2 regions of the Ureibacillus thermosphaericus genome follow, and region 1 is predicted to be linked to the other one. Evidence: a T-box and tRNA genes for the amino acid it is inferred to sense, from the RefSeq annotation. Region 1 holds a T-box; the other holds one or more tRNA genes.
The links. The T-box of region 1 lies ahead of leuS (leucine--tRNA ligase). A T-box ahead of a tRNA ligase gene usually reads a tRNA of that ligase, here a tRNA-Leu.

Region 1 (8,470 bases):
TCACCGCATCTCTTTCCTCTTTCCCACCTTCGTGACCATGGTAAATCACTAAAACAATCATGCCGCCAATCTTTAAAAGTGATAGTAATTGTTCAATTGCAGAAATAGTTGTTTCTCCTTTGGTGATAATGTCATGATTTCCACCAGGTAAGTAGCCTAAATTAAAGATAGCCCCCGCTACTTCTTCTTGGACATATTTAGTCAGTTGTTCGTGTCCATCTAAAATGACACGGGCTCTATGTTCTAATCCGTTTTCTTTTAATCGTTGAATTGTTACATCTACTGCTTGTTGTTGAATATCAAAGGCATAGACAAAACCTGTCTCTCCTACAAGATTAGCTAGAAATAATGTATCGTGGCCGTTTCCAGCGGTTGCATCAACGGCGATATCACCTTCATTAATTACAGATGATAATAAAGTTTTTGCGTAAGGTAAAACCCGTTCTAGCATTATTTGTTCACTTCCGCCTTATAATATTTTCCTTGCCAGGAGTTTCTACGTTCTAATTCAGCATCAATGCCGTTTAACACTTCCCATTTGTTCACGCTCCACATTGGACCAATCATTAACTCTATCGGTCCATCACCGGTAATGCGATGGATGATCATGTTTGGCGGAAGAATTTCTAATTGGTCTGCTACAAGTTTGATATACTCTTCTCTTTCAAGGAATTGCAACATGCCTTTTTCATATTGTTTTACCATCGGTGTTCCTTTTAATAAATGCAAGAGATGAATTTTGATGCCTTGAACATCTAACTTAGCCACTTCACGTGCCGTTTCCATCATCATATCGTAATCTTCTAATGGTAAACCGTTAATGATGTGGGTACAAACACGTATATTATGTTTGCGAAGTTTCTCGACTCCTTCAACATATGTAGCATAATCATGAGCTCGATTGATTAAATTCGCTGTTCTTTCATGTACCGTTTGCAGTCCCATTTCAACCCATAAAAATGTTCTTTCATTTAATTCTGCCAAATATTCTACGACGTCATCTGGTAGACAATCGGGGCGAGTAGCGATGCTTAAACCCATTACCCCTTCACAATTTAGTGCAGCTTCAAATTTCTCTTTTAAAACAGGTAGAGGTGCGTGAGTATTTGTATATGCTTGGAAATAGGCCATTGTTTTACCGTCTTTCCATTTATTCTGCATTTTTGCTTTAATTTTTTCGAATTGGACCGGAATTGGGTCAACTCGATCACCGGCAAAATCCCCACTGCCGGCAGCGCTGCAGAAAGTGCAACCTCCATAAGCCACTGTTCCGTCTCGATTCGGACAATCAAAGCCTGCATCTAATGCTACTTTATATACTTTATGGCCAAACTTATCACGCAAATATCGATTCCATGTATAGTAACGTTTCCCATCGGAAGGGAATGGAAATTGTTGCTCTGTCAATTGTTTCACTCCTTACTGGTATTCACGAAAACATTTGCATTTTGTTGGGTTAGATGTTGATTCATGAGCGGAATACCATTACACATTATAACATTGAAGAGGAAGCGTTGTAATCTTATTAATATTACTTATATGATTTATATTAAAATTTACAATATTAGTTATAATAGGTAATAATATATCAATCATGAAGAATAAAGGGGAGTTTAGGGTTGATATTTCAAATAATGGGGATAGGAAATGCTATTGGATTCATCATGTTCTTTTTTATTTATCTTCTAAGCATGATACTGGGTTTTTTCAAGCATTCCGCATTTTTTGCTCTAGCCATTATCGGATTTGGGGGAGCGGTTTATTACGTTGTTCGAATTGTTTCAAATATACTGAAGGAAATAAAGAAAAGAAATACAGAATAACTGTGAAAAACTAGCCATATGAGGAAATTTAGTCTAAAATAATATACATTAAGATTTGTATTCATAGGGCTTGTATAATTTCTATATTTCCATTAAAATGAATTCATTGAAAATATGTACGACTAGGAGAAGGAATAGTAGATTTTGACGCTTTAACAGAGAGCTAGCGGTTGGTGGGAGCTAGTAAGCAGACAAATCGAACTCGCCTTTGAGTCTGTTTTAGTGAAAAGTAGTAGCTAAAACCGTTCACCGCGTTAAGGGTATGAGCTGAGTGCATGTGTCACTAATTTGGGTGGTACCGCGGGAGTAACATACTCTCGTCCCTTCTCTTTGGGTTGGGGCGAGTTTTTTTATTTTTTTAAAAATTCCGTTAATTCTACCACTTTTAGGATAATATACGGATAGGCAATTTATTGTTTCACGTATGTAGTAAAAAAGGTTGCAATAAATTAGGTCAAGGAGGAAGTACCCGTGAGTTACAATCATCGAGAAATTGAGAAGAAATGGCAGACGTATTGGGCGCAAAATAAAACCTTTAAAACATTAAACGATAATTCGAAACCTAAATTTTACGCATTGGACATGTTCCCTTATCCATCTGGATCAGGTTTGCATGTAGGTCACCCAGAAGGCTATACAGCGACAGATATATTATCTCGTTATAAACGCATGCAAGGTTATGATGTCCTTCATCCAATGGGATGGGATGCGTTTGGACTCCCTGCTGAGCAATATGCATTAGATACAGGTAACGATCCTGCCGAGTTCACTCAACAAAATATCGAGAACTTCAAACGTCAAATTCAAGAATTAGGATTTTCATATGACTGGGATCGGGAAATCAATACAACAGATCCAGAATATTATAAATGGACACAATGGATTTTTATTCAATTATATAAACATGGATTAGCATACATTGATGAGGTACCTGTAAACTGGTGTCCAGCTCTTGGTACTGTGCTTGCCAATGAAGAAGTTATTGATGGTAAATCAGAACGCGGAGGGCATCCGGTAATACGTAAACCAATGAAACAATGGATGCTAAAAATTACAGCATACGCTGACCGCTTATTGGAAGATTTAGATGAGTTGGATTGGCCTGAAAGCATTAAAGAAATGCAACGAAATTGGATTGGCCGTTCAGAAGGTGCTGAAGTTACATTTACTGTACAAGGTACTGACAAACAATTCCGTGTGTTCACAACACGTCCTGACACATTGTTTGGAGCGACATATTGTGTTCTTGCACCGGAACATGATTTAGTAAAAGAAATTACGACTCCTGAACAAAAAGAACAAGTGGATGCTTATATTGAACAAGTACAATCTAAATCTGATTTAGAACGTACAGATTTAGCAAAAGAAAAAACAGGTGTATTTACTGGTGCTTATGCCATTAACCCAGTTAACGGAAAAGCTATTCCAATTTGGATTGCGGACTATGTGCTTTCTTCATATGGAACAGGTGCCATTATGGCAGTTCCTGCACACGACGAAAGAGACTATGAATTTGCGAAAAAGTTCAATTTACCAATCATTCCTGTTTTAGAAGGCGGAAATATTGAAGAAGAAGCGTTTACTGGAGATGGACCACATATCAACTCCGATTTCCTAAATGGTTTAGGAAAAGAAGATGCAATTAAGAAAGCCATCGAGTGGTTGGAAGAAAAAGGCGTAGGAGAAAGAAAAGTATCTTATCGTCTGCGTGATTGGTTATTTAGCCGTCAACGTTATTGGGGCGAACCAATTCCGATTATCCATTGGGAAGATGGCACAATGACAACAGTACCTGAGGAAGAGTTACCTCTTCGCTTGCCTAAAACAAATGATATTCGCCCAAGTGGTACAGGAGAATCTCCACTAGCAAATATTGAAGATTGGGTAAATGTAGTAGATCCGAAAACAGGTAAGAAAGGTCGTCGTGAAACTAATACAATGCCTCAATGGGCAGGGTCCAGCTGGTATTTCTTGCGCTATATCGACCCAAATAACAAAGAAAAACTTGCGGATGAAGAGCTTTTAAAACGCTGGTTGCCAGTAGATATTTACATTGGTGGTGCGGAACATGCTGTTCTTCACTTGCTATACGCTCGCTTCTGGCATAAATTCTTATACGATATTGGCGTTGTTCCAACGAAAGAACCATTCCAAAAATTATTCAACCAAGGAATGATTTTAGGAGAAAATAATGAAAAAATGTCTAAATCAAGAGGTAACGTTGTAAACCCTGACGACATTGTGCGAAGCCATGGTGCAGACACGTTGAGACTTTATGAAATGTTCATGGGTCCTCTAGATGCTTCTGTTGCATGGTCTACGAAGGGGCTAGATGGAGCAAGACGTTTCTTAGATCGAATTTGGAGACTATTTGTAAACGAAGATGGGACACTTTCTAATAAAATTCAAGAGTCCGATGATAAAACGTTGGAAAAAGTTTATCATCAAACAGTAAAGAAAGTGTCTGAAGACTACGATCACTTACATTTCAATACAGCAATTTCTCAACTAATGGTGTTCATCAATGAATGTTATAAAGTAGAAGTAGTACCAAAAGAGTATGCAGAAGGCTTTGTAAAAATGCTTTCTCCAATTGCACCACATATTGGTGAAGAACTTTGGTCAATTTTAGGCCATGAGGGTACGATTACATATGAACCTTGGCCAACTTATGATGAATCAAAACTCGTTGATGATGAAGTTGAAATTGTAGTTCAAGTTAACGGGAAAGTCCGCTCAAAAGTGAAAGTAGCGAAAGATGCATCAAAAGAACAATTAGAAGAAATTGCAAAAGAAGATGAAAAAGTGAAAGAACTTGTTGAAGGAAAAGAAATTGTTAAAGTGATTACCATTCAAGGAAAACTTGTCAATATTGTTGTGAAATAAAAAGCATTTGTTGAAAACAATGGCTCAAAAGTAAGAAACCTTTTGAGTCATTGTTATTTTTTATGTAAATAATTCTTACTAAATTTATAGAATTATAAAAATTCTATTGACTTATTAAGTTTGTAACCTTATTATTTATACCAAATTACTATGAATTAAAGTGCTGACTAGAAAACTAGAGGCCGTAATATTCTCCGGATGAACCATAAAGACACGAGTACTTGTGTTCAAGGGGATATTATGGCCTTTTTGTTAATGTAAGTTTTTAAATCGGGTTGTAATTGGTTTGGCTGATTTGAAAAAATGAATCCATTATTCTTAATTTGGAAAAAAGTATTGAAAAGCTATAGGGTATTTCGTAATATATAAAAAACATAAAACTTAGTTGTTTTATAAGAATTTAAGGTTTTTAGTATTCATGATTATCATTGATTGTATATTTCAGGAAAAACGTGAGGGAACAAAATGGGAAAAGTATATATTGTAGGGGCTGGTCCTGGCAGTGTCGATTTAATAACGGTAAAAGGTTTGAGATGTATTCAACAAGCAGATGTTATTTTGTACGACCGTCTTGTATCAAAAGAGTTGCTTACTTATGCGAAACCAAACGCTGAACTAATCTTTGTCGGAAAGTTACCAAAATTACATAATGTCATACAAGAAAGAATAAACCAATTGCTTGTACACCATGCAAAAAGAGGGAAAATTGTTACAAGGTTGAAAGGTGGAGACCCTTTCGTATTTGGGCGTGGGGCAGAAGAAGCAGAGGTCTTGAGGGAAGCGGGCATTCCGTTTGAAATTGTGCCAGGCATTACCTCTGGTATTGCTGCACCTGCATATGCTGGAATTCCTGTAACTCATAGAGATTTTGGTTCGACCTTTGCAATTATTACTGGTCATATGAGAGAGGGAAAAGACGAAGGAATTGATTGGAAAGGTTTATCAGAATCAGTCGATACGTTAGCAATTTATATGGGTATTGGTAATTTGCCATACATTACAGAGCAATTGTTGAAATATAAGCGAAATCCAACTATTCCTGTAGCTTTAATTGAATGGGGAACTACGAGCCATCAAAGAGTTGTTACGGGTACGTTAGAAACGATTGTAAGCATCGCTAGTGAAGAGAAAATAAAAAATCCTTCAATGATTATAGTAGGAGAAGTTGTAAACATGCGTGAAAAGATTGCGTGGTTTGAAGAATGTCAGTCGACTTTACGTGAAACTGTGTAAACAGGAGGGATGAAATTGCAAGCATTGTTGTATGTTGCTCATGGTAGCCGAGTAAAAGAGGGTGTAAAAGAAGCGATTCAGTTTATTGAAACAGTAAAATCCTATATCGATGTTGGCATTCAAGAATATTGTTTTTTAGAACTGGCAGAACCATCGATTTTAAAAGGAATAGAGCAATGTGTTTCGAAAGGAGCAACATGCATTACAGTAATCCCACTATTATTGCTTTCTGCAAATCATGCAAAAATCGATATTCCATCTGAAATCGAACAAGCAAAAAGACGATATCCTTTTGTTACCTTTACGATTGGAAAGCCTCTCGGCGTTCATGAAAAGCTTATTCATAGTTTACACAGCCGAGTAATGGAACAAAGTCCAGTAGACCCAAAGGAAACGGAGATTTTGTTGATTGGGAGGGGAAGCAGTGATCCAAGTGTACAGAAGGAACTAGGAGAAATTGCAAAACTCCTTCAACAAACATACGAATATGCAAAAGTTGATATTTGCTTTTTGTATGGTAACGGACCATCCTTCGACGAAAAATTAATGAAATTAAATGAAAGCAAAAATCGGGTATTCATAATTCCTTATTTATTATTTACAGGGTTATTAAAATTAGGCATTGAGAAAAGGGTAGCGAAACAAGGATTTTTGAAAGAACAAGTGGTGTTGTGTGAATGTTTAGGTTATGACGACAATGTGCGTCAAGTTTTCATTGAGAGAATTGAAGAATCACTATATTCATTTGTAGGGAGTGATTGAAATGGATAAAAAACAACAAAATTTTGAGAAGGCAATGGAAAGTATTAAAAAAATGATTAGCACAATGAATTACGGTTCAATCACTTTAATTGTTCAAGATAATTTTATTATTCAAATCGAAAAAAACGAAAAGATTCGATTGAAGTAAGAAAAGAATTTATTTTATCGAGGTGTGCAGAGTGTTAGAAGTCATCAATAGTCCATTTAATGAAAAACAAGTAAAGCAGTTAAATGAAGTGTTAGCAACGTTAACTCCCCAACAAAAAATTTGGTTAACTGGATATTTAACTGCAAGTGCGAACATTGGCGTTATAGAAGCTCCTAGAGAAATGACTCAACAAGCCGTTGCATCTTCCCCAATTCAAAAACATGTGACAATCCTTTATGCCAGTCAGACTGGAAACGCACAAAAACTTGCAGAAAAGTTTGGCGACCAGCTTCAACAGATAGGTTTAGAAGTTTCGGTTTCATCAATGAGTGATTATAAAACGAATGCATTGAAAAAAGCTCAATATTTACTGATTGTAGCAAGTACCCACGGCGAAGGAGAGCCACCAGATAACGCGATTGCTTTCCACAGCTTTTTACATGGAAAACGAGCGCCAAAATTAGATCATGTACAATACGCTGTACTTGCATTAGGCGACTCTAGCTATGAATATTTCTGTCAAACTGGTAAAGATTTTGATATTCAGCTAGAAAAACTAGGGGCAAAACGCCTAGTGGATCGGGTTGATTGTGATGTTGATTATGCAGAACAAGCAGAAAAGTGGTTTGGAGAAGTAAAGGAGAAATTGCATAGTGAATTTACACAATTTACTCCTTCTGAACAAGAAGCAGCAGCGACTGTATTACAAGAAGAGACGGAATATTCTCGCAAAAATCCTTTTGTTGCAGAAATCATTGAAAAGATTAATTTAAACGGGCAAGGTTCCAATAAAGAAACAATCCATCTGGAACTTTCTCTTGAAAATTCAGGAATTGCTTTTGAACCAGGGGATTGTTTAGCTATCATCCCGATTAACAATCAAACACTTGTGAACTCTTTAATTTCTGCATTAGGATTTGAGGCAAGCACAAAAGTCGATGTGGATGGAACATCTGTTACACTTGAAGAAGCGTTATTAAAGACATTTGAAATAACACTTTTAACAAAGCCGTTGATGAATAAAATCGCAGAGTATACGGAAAATAAAGATTTCCATGCATTAATCGAAAATCAGGAAACTTTAAAACAATTTATGAATGGTCGAGATTTATTAGATGTTGTGGAACAATTTGGATCATTTAATTGGGATGCCCAAGGTTTCATCAACTGTTTGCGTAAAATTCCTGCCCGACAATATTCCATTTCAAGCAGCTTATTAGCATATCCTGAAGAAGCCCATGTCACAATCGGTGTTGTTCGTTATGAAGTAGATGGTAGAGAAAGACTAGGTGTTTGCTCGACATATGTTGCCGATCAATTAGAAGTGGGAGATCAAGTACAAGTATATGTTCAGAAAAATCCAAACTTTAAACTTGTAGATGATGATACACCTATCATTATGATTGGTCCAGGAACAGGTGTAGCTCCTTTTCGCGCATTTGTTCAAGAGCGAGAAGAGCGCGGTGCTAGTGGAGAAAACTGGTTGTTCTTTGGAGATCAACATTTCGTAACAGATTTCCTATATCAAAGGGAATGGTTAAACTGGCTTAAATCTGGAGTGTTGACGAAACTTGATGTTGCTTTTTCTCGAGATCAAGAGGAAAAAGTATATGTACAA
Region 2 (8,470 bases), 510 kb from region 1:
ATTTCGATAATGGATAAGTTTACACGAAAAACATCATTTGAACAATGGTTTTCACCGATTAATCGTCCATTATTTGACGACCTAGTGAAAACTCATCAATTAAATCACTATACCAAGAAGCTTTATATGGCTTCATTTATGAAACTGCTTTTGTATGCCCAACTCCATGAAACCGAGAGTTTACGGGCGTTGAGTGACGCTGTCTTTTTAGAAGAATTACAACGAGCAACGGGATTGGAATCGATTAGTTTTTCACAGTTAGGGAGACGAATCAACGCCATTCCAACGGTTTTCTTTCAATCGATTTTTCTTGATTTAGTGACTCAAATTCATGAGAAAACACATTTTCAAAAGCGAAGAAAGCTGACAACGCCACTAAAAATCATTGATTCGAGTACATTACCGCTTGATTTGACCCATCATAAGTGGGCAGAGTTTCGAAAAACAAAATCAGGAGTAAAGCTTCACTTACGACTTGTTTTTATGGAAAAAGGACTCTCCTATCCAGATCAAGCCGTACTCACGAATGCCAACGAACATGATCGTGGTCAACTAGAAGTATTCGTGGATGACAAAGAATGCATGTACGTGTTTGATCGTGGTTACTTGGATTATGGGCGCTTTGATCAAATGACGGAAGATGGCTATTTCTTTGTGACCCGTTTGCGTAAAAACGCTGTTGTCCGAGTGTTAGAATCCTTTTCGTTACCAGAAGATTCACCCGTATTCTCTGATGAAATGGTTGTCATTGGGACACCACAAAATCGTTCTGAAAACGTGTTTCGCTTACTCAAATTGCAGGATACAAAAGGAAATGAGCTTCATTTACTGACAAATCGTTTTGATTTAAGTGCAGTTGAAATCGCTGAAATCTACAAGTCACGCTGGGCGATTGAACTGTTCTTCAAATGGATGAAGCAGCACCTGAACATTAAAAAATTCTACGGTCACAGTGAACAAGCTGTGCATAATCAAGTGTACGTAGCCATGATAGTGTACTGTCTGAATGTTTTAGCTCAGTTGAACACGAATAGCGAACGCAGTTACTTACAAATTAGTCGCTATTTAAAGGCTTCTTTGTGGAAATCCGCTCACATTTGGTTACGAAAAATCGAAGGAAACGGCGTCCCATAAAGGTTTGCCAGTCGTTGTTGCACAAGTCATAGGTTATAGTAAAAAAATGGATGTTTACTACCCTCGCTTAGGTGTTTTCGTTTTTTCTCTAAAGTCCAGAAAAAAATAAAACTGAAAATTCAGACATCATTTATGCGACGGTAGTGATTCACTTAATAAAAAATATTGTAAAAAATTCAAATCCCACCAAGAAACATAAGGCTCATTGTATTCCCAATTCAATGCACTGCTTACGGAACTTCTCCATAAATGCGAATAATCGAAAACCGAAAAATAGAAAGTTAAAGTGACAATGAATAGAAAGGTAGCGAGACTTCCTGCCACGATTAGATTTGCCCAAAATTTATCTTTTGCCAAGTTTCTTCCTCTTTTAGTAGAATAGGCAACCAAATGAGTTTTATTTTCGAATTCATAATTTGTAATTAATGCTGTTGCCAAAACAATGAGAATGAGCGATTCAAAAAATATATATTTAAATAATTTTCTGAATAAAAAACTGTGCATCCGATAAGGATTTCCTGCAAAGAACCATGTTTTATGCTCCCCATTTTCTTTGATTTCCTCAAATCGTTCAGCAAGTTGTTTATATTCATTTTCCAATATCTTTTCAGCTTGGCCACTTAATTGATATTTCCTTGCAACGGTTTCCCTAATTTCGTTCCAATTTAACTGTTCGTAATCTCTTATCAATATATTGGCCATATTCAAATATTGCTCTTCCAAATACCATTTGTTGATAAACTTCCACTCTTCTTCGCTCAATAAATCGTACATTTCAATACTCTTCGTATCCAAAAACTGCTGAACACTCGTAAACTTTTCCTCTGTATATCTTTCTACCATTTCATTGAGTCGATTTAAATTTTTTAAATAATCTTGTTCAAATTTTTTCAAGGATTCATCAGTAATATTCAAACCATAGTTTTTGGCGATTTCATTGGCAACTGATAATTCATCTTTCAGATAGGAATGGCTGAAAATGAAATACAAGTTGAACGCCGTAAATAAAAGAAGCAGAAATATTAATACAGGGGATAAAAAAGCTTTTTTGCATTCATGAAAAAGAATGTTCATTCAATCCCTGCTTTCTCTCGATCACGGTACTCATAAAGAAATACATCTTCCAAATTTGGATCAACTGCCACCCAATCTTCAGCCTTTTGATTTTTCTCCACAAATCTGACTTTTATTCCATCTTGCTCTTGTCTTTCAGCAATAATAAAATGTTGCTCACTAAATCTGTTGAATTCTTCTATTTTTATTTTTGTTTCATATACAAATCCTTCATAGTTTTTACAAATTCGTTCAACAGAGTCTTTCATAAAAATTTCCTGATTTTTAATCATCACAATTTCATTCGCAATGGATTCCACATCTGATACGATATGGGTGGAAATTAACACGATGCGGTTTCGGGATAATTCCGAAATGATGTGGCGAAATCTTGCCCGTTCCTTAGGATCTAGTCCGGCAGTGGGCTCATCCAATATTAAAATTTTAGGATCATTTAAAAGCGCTTGGGCAATGCCTACACGTTGGATCATTCCACCTGAGAACTTCTTCATTTTTTTGTTCATCACATCTTGCAATGATACTTTTTCTAGAAGTTCAGGAATTATTTGATTTGCTTCTTTTTTCTTTATTCCTTTTAATGCCGCCAAATAGGTTAAATATTGTTTTGGCGTATAATTTTTATAAAAGCCGAATTGCTGTGGCAAATAACCGATAAGTTTCCGATAATCTTCATCCATATCAAGAATGTTTTTTCCTTCATACAGAATTTCCCCTTCAGTCGGAAAAATTAAAGTGGCAAGCATTTTTATTAATGTAGTTTTCCCCGCTCCATTTGGTGCAAGTAGCCCATACACCCCTGGCACCAGTTCCAAGTTAATATTTTTTAAAGCACAAAAATCTCCATAATATTTGCTCACATTGTTTACGATAATCACCCTACAAAAGCTCCTCCTTCAGTTTTATAGTGAAATAATTTCTGAATAAAGTTGAAGTATATCACGATACTTGCAACTAAAATCAATCCATATACAAAGAGTGGAATGCTCATTAATAACGCACTATACAGTTCATTCGCCAAAAATCCAAGGAGCAGATGCCCAATTAACCATCCGAAAATCATCATGCCCGCTGCCATTTTTGTACGGCGTTTCATCATCACGTATAAAAAAAGAATAGAGAAAATGAACAGCCCCGAATTTGAAATCATAAATGCCCTTATAAATTGAAAAGCGTCATATGTTTTGACCATCACAAGAATAGTCCATGTATTCGCTAAAACCGTCATGAAGCTGAAAAGTAACATCCGAAAGGCAATGATTTGGAAAACATTATATTTGCATGCCATTTCAACTTCATAAGTTGCATTGATCAGTTTGTTCGAGTAGGTGTATACAGTAAGTACAATGAATAAGACCGGTGACAAGCAAAAAAGGGAAATATATAGATCCTCCGCTTTCATAAATTCCGGGTCCGGTTTTAGGATGTAAAAGAATACTACAAAAGCTGCAATAATAATAGTAAAAGCCAGCTCTGAACGGTCTGATAACAATTGCCTTATACCAAGACATTGATACATTGACTTTATGTAAGAAAAAAATGACTGTTTAGGCTTCAAGCCAGTCCTTACAATTTGATGGATTTCTTTTTGAATTTCAGATTCATCAGGGAATGGTATAGTGAATTTTTCTTTATTCATGATAACCCTCCAATCTTTTTCGAAGTTGTTTCAATGCCGCATAATATTTTGTTTTGACCGTGCTTTCAGGCAGCATCACCATTGTTGCGATTTCCCGGAATGTATATTCCGCAAATAAACGAAGCCGAAGTATTTGCTGAGATGAAGTTTCAAGATGATTAATCAGTTGAGTAACTTTTTCATAATCTTCTTTATACTCCAGTGAAATTTGGATATTTTCTTCATCTTGAAATTGATAGTCCTCTATGGGATCTTCCAGCAATTGTATTTTGTAGTTTTTCGACCTATAATAATCAATCAAGCGATTCGAAGCTACATGATAAAGCCAAGTACGAAAGGAAGCCCTCTTGTTGTCATAGTTTTTGATAGATTTTAATACGACAATAAAAATTTCCTGCGTCAAATCTAAAGCTAATTCTTTATTGAGCGTTTGTTTGTATACAAAGGCGTACATCTCTTTATAATATTTGGAAATGAGTTTATTTGCCGCCGCTTCATTCCCATTTCTCTTTATTTTCCGTATCCATATCTCTTCAACATTCATAATTTCACCACTTATTTTCCATCATGAAATTCTATTAATATATCCGTAATTGACTATAAAATAGTTTGACTATTTTTATAAATAATAAAAAACCTAATTTCTCTAAATGGGAAAACGAGAAATTAGGTTTATTTTACGCAACTTACAATCTACTATGTGAAGCCAATTTAAAACGGCTCTACAATATTTGGTGTTGGTGGATACAACCAGCACCATTTTTTACACAAAAAAATGAGACACGTGACAAACTCTGGTAAAATGTAATCGACCAAAACCACATTTCCCAAAGGAGTTGTGTCACATGTCTCACCAACATTCTATACGAAATCTACTGAATATAAAAGACAAAAATATCACCTTCGATGAAAATTTTTGTTCTACCGAAACGATCAAAAAAGTAAAAGCGAAAGTCTTTCATGGGACGTTAACGTATCAACCAAAAGCTTGTTATGCTTGTGGATATGTCTTTGATGATCAAATCATTATACACGGTTTTAAAACGTCTCTCATTAAAATGCCTAGCATTTCAGGTTTTCATACTTACTTAAAATTGCGTAAACAGCGTCATTTCTGTAAACATTGTCATTCCACGTTTACTTGAAAAACGAGCGTCGTGGCTAAAAACTGTTGTATTTCCAACAATACCAAAGTATCGATTGCTTTAAACGCCAAAGATAAAATATCCGAAAAAGATATTGCGATGAAACATCATGTTTCTCATGCCACTGTCAGTCGTGTCATTGACAGCTTTTATAGCTACTATCAACCAAATGTTCACTACCTTCCAAAGCATTTGTGTTTTGATGAGTTTAAATCAGTGAAATCCGCAGCTGGAGCGATGTCCTTTATTTTCTGCGACTCTGAAACGGGGAAGATTGTGGATATCGTGGAGGACCGGAGATTACATGTCCTCAAAGAGTATTTCTTACGGTATTCCAAGAAGGCGAGAGATGCGGTAAAAACGATTGTCATCGATATGTACAGCCCTTATATTTCCTTAATCCAAGAAGTTTTCCCTAAAGCGGAAATCGTACTCGACAAATTCCATATCCTCCAACTATTTAGCAGAGCTTTAAACAAAACGCGCATCAACGTCATGAATCGGGATAAAAAGAATTACAATAAATTGAAAACATACTGGAAGCTCCTTCTGAAAGATCAAACAAAACTTGATTATAAGAACTATACATATCATCGTTGCTTTAAAAAGCATATGTGTGAGGTGGAGATTCTCCACTATCTCATTGATTTAGATTCTGAATTAAAAGCGTCCTATGAGTTATACCAATACGTTCGACATTGCATCAAAACCAAAGACTTTGAGCTCTTGAAGAAAACCTTGGCAAATAAACAGAACAGCGTTTCCAGCTATATGAAAACCGCCATCAAGACAATAAACAAATACATCAATTACGTGGAGAATACGTTGAAATATGATTATAACAAAAGGATTAATAGCAAAATCAAGGTGATTAAACGCATTTCTTTCGGTTATCGATCCTTCTATCACTTTAGAAACCGAATATTCATTACCCAAAACTTAGCGAAAATAAAAACAGCTTAGGGGAACCTCGAATTTCCCCTAAGCCATCCGATTACATATTACCAAATAATGTCACTAACATTTATTCACCAACACCATTTGACAAAGAACCCATTATTACTGAAGGGTTTGATGATATAAGGTTTCCTTGAATCCTAATGCCGATGGTGGGAGTCGAACCCACACTCCTTTTGGGAACACGATTTTGAGTCGTGCGCGTCTGCCAATTCCGCCACATCGGCATAATAAAAAAGAGAAAAAAATAAATCGGTTAAACCGATATTTATTTATTTGGAGGCGGCTACCGGATTCGAACCGGTGATAAGGGTGTTGCAGACCCGTGCCTTACCGCTTGGCTAAGCCGCCAAATTACTGGAGCGGAAGACGGGGTTCGAACCCGCGACCCCCACCTTGGCAAGGTGGTGTTCTACCACTGAACTACTTCCGCTTGAATGGCTGGGGTACCAGGATTCGAACCTGGGCATGACGGAATCAAAATCCGTTGCCTTACCACTTGGCTATACCCCAATAATATTATATAAACAACTTTTATTCTATTTTATGGGGCGGCTGATGGGAATCGAACCCACGTATGTCGGATCCACAATCCGATGCGTTAACCACTTCGCCACAGCCGCCAAAAGCAGGTATATTAAAATATGTATGGGGCGACTGATGGGAATCGAACCCACGTATGTCGGATCCACAATCCGATGCGTTAACCACTTCGCCACAGTCGCCAAAATATCTTGGTGAAAATTAAAAATGGCAGGGGCAGTAGGAATCGAACCCACACCAAAGGTTTTGGAGACCTCTATTCTACCGTTAAACTATGCCCCTGTAATGGTGGAGGGGGGCGGATTCGAACCGCCGAACCCAAAGGGAACGGATTTACAGTCCGTCGCGTTTAGCCACTTCGCTACCCCTCCGGAAAGTATGGTGCCGGCGAAAGGAATCGAACCCTCAACCTACTGATTACAAGTCAGTTGCTCTGCCAATTGAGCTACACCGGCATATTTATGGTGGGTCGGGACGGAATCGAACCGCCGACACTTTGATCTTCAGTCAAATGCTCTACCAACTGAGCTACCGACCCACTTTTTATGGCGGTCCCGACGGGACTCGAACCCGCGATCTCCTGCGTGACAGGCAGGCATGTTAACCGCTACACCACGGGACCACTTTGGTTGCGGGGACAGGATTTGAACCTGCGACCTCCGGGTTATGAGCCCGACGAGCTACCAGACTGCTCTACCCCGCGATAATGTTAATTGTTTTTTTATGGTGGAGGATGACGGGATCGAACCGCCGACCCCCTGCTTGTAAGGCAGGTGCTCTCCCAGCTGAGCTAATCCTCCGAATTGGTGACCCCTACGGGATTCGAACCCGTGTTACCGCCGTGAAAGGGCGGTGTCTTAACCACTTGACCAAGGGGCCAATCTCTTAATTATGGCGGAGAGTAAGGGATTTGAACCCTTGAGACAGGTTATCCCCGTCTACACGATTTCCAATCGTGCTCCTTCAGCCTCTCGGACAACTCTCCAAGAAGAATGGCTCCGAAGGTAGGATTCGAACCTACGACCAACCGGTTAACAGCCGGTTGCTCTACCACTGAGCTACTTCGGAATGATTTTATATAAGCCTAGCAACGTCCTACTCTCACAGGGGGAAGCCCCCTACTACCATCGGCGCTAAAGAGCTTAACTTCCGTGTTCGGTATGGGAACGGGTGTGACCTCTTTGCTATCGCCACTAGGCTTTATTCCTTACCGAAAGACAAGTATTATTATATCATATTCTATACTTTTTTCAAGTATTTTTTATATTTTTTAATAACGAGAGGTTGTTCTCTCAAAACTGGATAACGACATTGAAATGATTGGTTAAGTCCTCGATCGATTAGTATCCGTCAGCTCCACACGTCACCGTGCTTCCACCTCGGACCTATCTACCTCATCGTCTTTGAGGGATCTTACTTGCTTATGCAATGGGAAATCTCATCTTGAGGGGGGCTTCATGCTTAGATGCTTTCAGCACTTATCCCGTCCACACATAGCTACCCAGCGGTGCCTTTGGCAAGACAACTGGTACACCAGCGGTGTGTCCATCCCGGTCCTCTCGTACTAAGGACAGCTCCTCTCAAATTTCCTACGCCCACGACGGATAGGGACCGAACTGTCTCACGACGTTCTGAACCCAGCTCGCGTACCGCTTTAATGGGCGAACAGCCCAACCCTTGGGACCGACTACAGCCCCAGGATGCGATGAGCCGACATCGAGGTGCCAAACCTCCCCGTCGATGTGGACTCTTGGGGGAGATAAGCCTGTTATCCCCGGGGTAGCTTTTATCCGTTGAGCGATGGCCCTTCCATGCGGAACCACCGGATCACTAAGCCCGTCTTTCGACCCTGCTCGACTTGTAGGTCTCGCAGTCAAGCTCCCTTATGCCTTTACACTCTGCGAATGATTTCCAACCATTCTGAGGGAACCTTTGGGCGCCTCCGTTACCTTTTAGGAGGCGACCGCCCCAGTCAAACTGT

Region 2: it has a tRNA-Leu gene. The T-box ahead of leuS (leucine--tRNA ligase) is inferred to sense a tRNA for this amino acid. The anticodon was not compared.

Annotation. Positions count from the first base shown of each region.
Region 1 is NZ_AP018335.1:2,825,916-2,834,385, reverse strand. Features, by position in the region: gene UtA1_RS13585 (class I SAM-dependent methyltransferase) at 1-454, opposite strand, end outside; gene UtA1_RS13580 (TIGR01212 family radical SAM protein) at 451-1,407, opposite strand; gene UtA1_RS13575 (hypothetical protein) at 1,620-1,823, shown strand; T-box leader at 1,939-2,151, shown strand; gene leuS (leucine--tRNA ligase) at 2,295-4,709, shown strand; gene cobA (uroporphyrinogen-III C-methyltransferase) at 5,175-5,942, shown strand; gene UtA1_RS13560 (sirohydrochlorin chelatase) at 5,958-6,704, shown strand; gene UtA1_RS13555 (DUF2292 domain-containing protein) at 6,739-6,852, shown strand; gene UtA1_RS13550 (assimilatory sulfite reductase (NADPH) flavoprotein subunit) at 6,884-8,470, shown strand, end outside.
Region 2 is NZ_AP018335.1:3,333,196-3,341,665, forward strand. Features, by position in the region: gene UtA1_RS16075 (IS4 family transposase) at 10-1,134, shown strand; gene UtA1_RS16080 (hypothetical protein) at 1,261-2,208, opposite strand; gene UtA1_RS16085 (ABC transporter ATP-binding protein) at 2,205-3,083, opposite strand; gene UtA1_RS16090 (hypothetical protein) at 3,080-3,844, opposite strand; gene UtA1_RS16095 (RNA polymerase sigma factor) at 3,837-4,388, opposite strand; gene UtA1_RS17530 (transposase family protein) at 4,690-4,989, shown strand; gene UtA1_RS16100 (ISL3 family transposase) at 5,002-5,952, shown strand; tRNA gene UtA1_RS16105 (tRNA-Leu) at 6,091-6,173, opposite strand; tRNA gene UtA1_RS16110 (tRNA-Cys) at 6,224-6,297, opposite strand; tRNA gene UtA1_RS16115 (tRNA-Gly) at 6,305-6,379, opposite strand; tRNA gene UtA1_RS16120 (tRNA-Gln) at 6,385-6,459, opposite strand; tRNA gene UtA1_RS16125 (tRNA-His) at 6,494-6,569, opposite strand; tRNA gene UtA1_RS16130 (tRNA-His) at 6,596-6,671, opposite strand; tRNA gene UtA1_RS16135 (tRNA-Trp) at 6,698-6,771, opposite strand; tRNA gene UtA1_RS16140 (tRNA-Tyr) at 6,776-6,860, opposite strand; tRNA gene UtA1_RS16145 (tRNA-Thr) at 6,869-6,944, opposite strand; tRNA gene UtA1_RS16150 (tRNA-Phe) at 6,952-7,027, opposite strand; tRNA gene UtA1_RS16155 (tRNA-Asp) at 7,036-7,111, opposite strand; tRNA gene UtA1_RS16160 (tRNA-Met) at 7,116-7,192, opposite strand; tRNA gene UtA1_RS16165 (tRNA-Val) at 7,214-7,289, opposite strand; tRNA gene UtA1_RS16170 (tRNA-Glu) at 7,294-7,368, opposite strand; tRNA gene UtA1_RS16175 (tRNA-Ser) at 7,382-7,474, opposite strand; tRNA gene UtA1_RS16180 (tRNA-Asn) at 7,483-7,557, opposite strand; rRNA gene rrf (5S ribosomal RNA) at 7,572-7,687, opposite strand; rRNA gene UtA1_RS16190 (23S ribosomal RNA) at 7,810-8,470, opposite strand, start outside.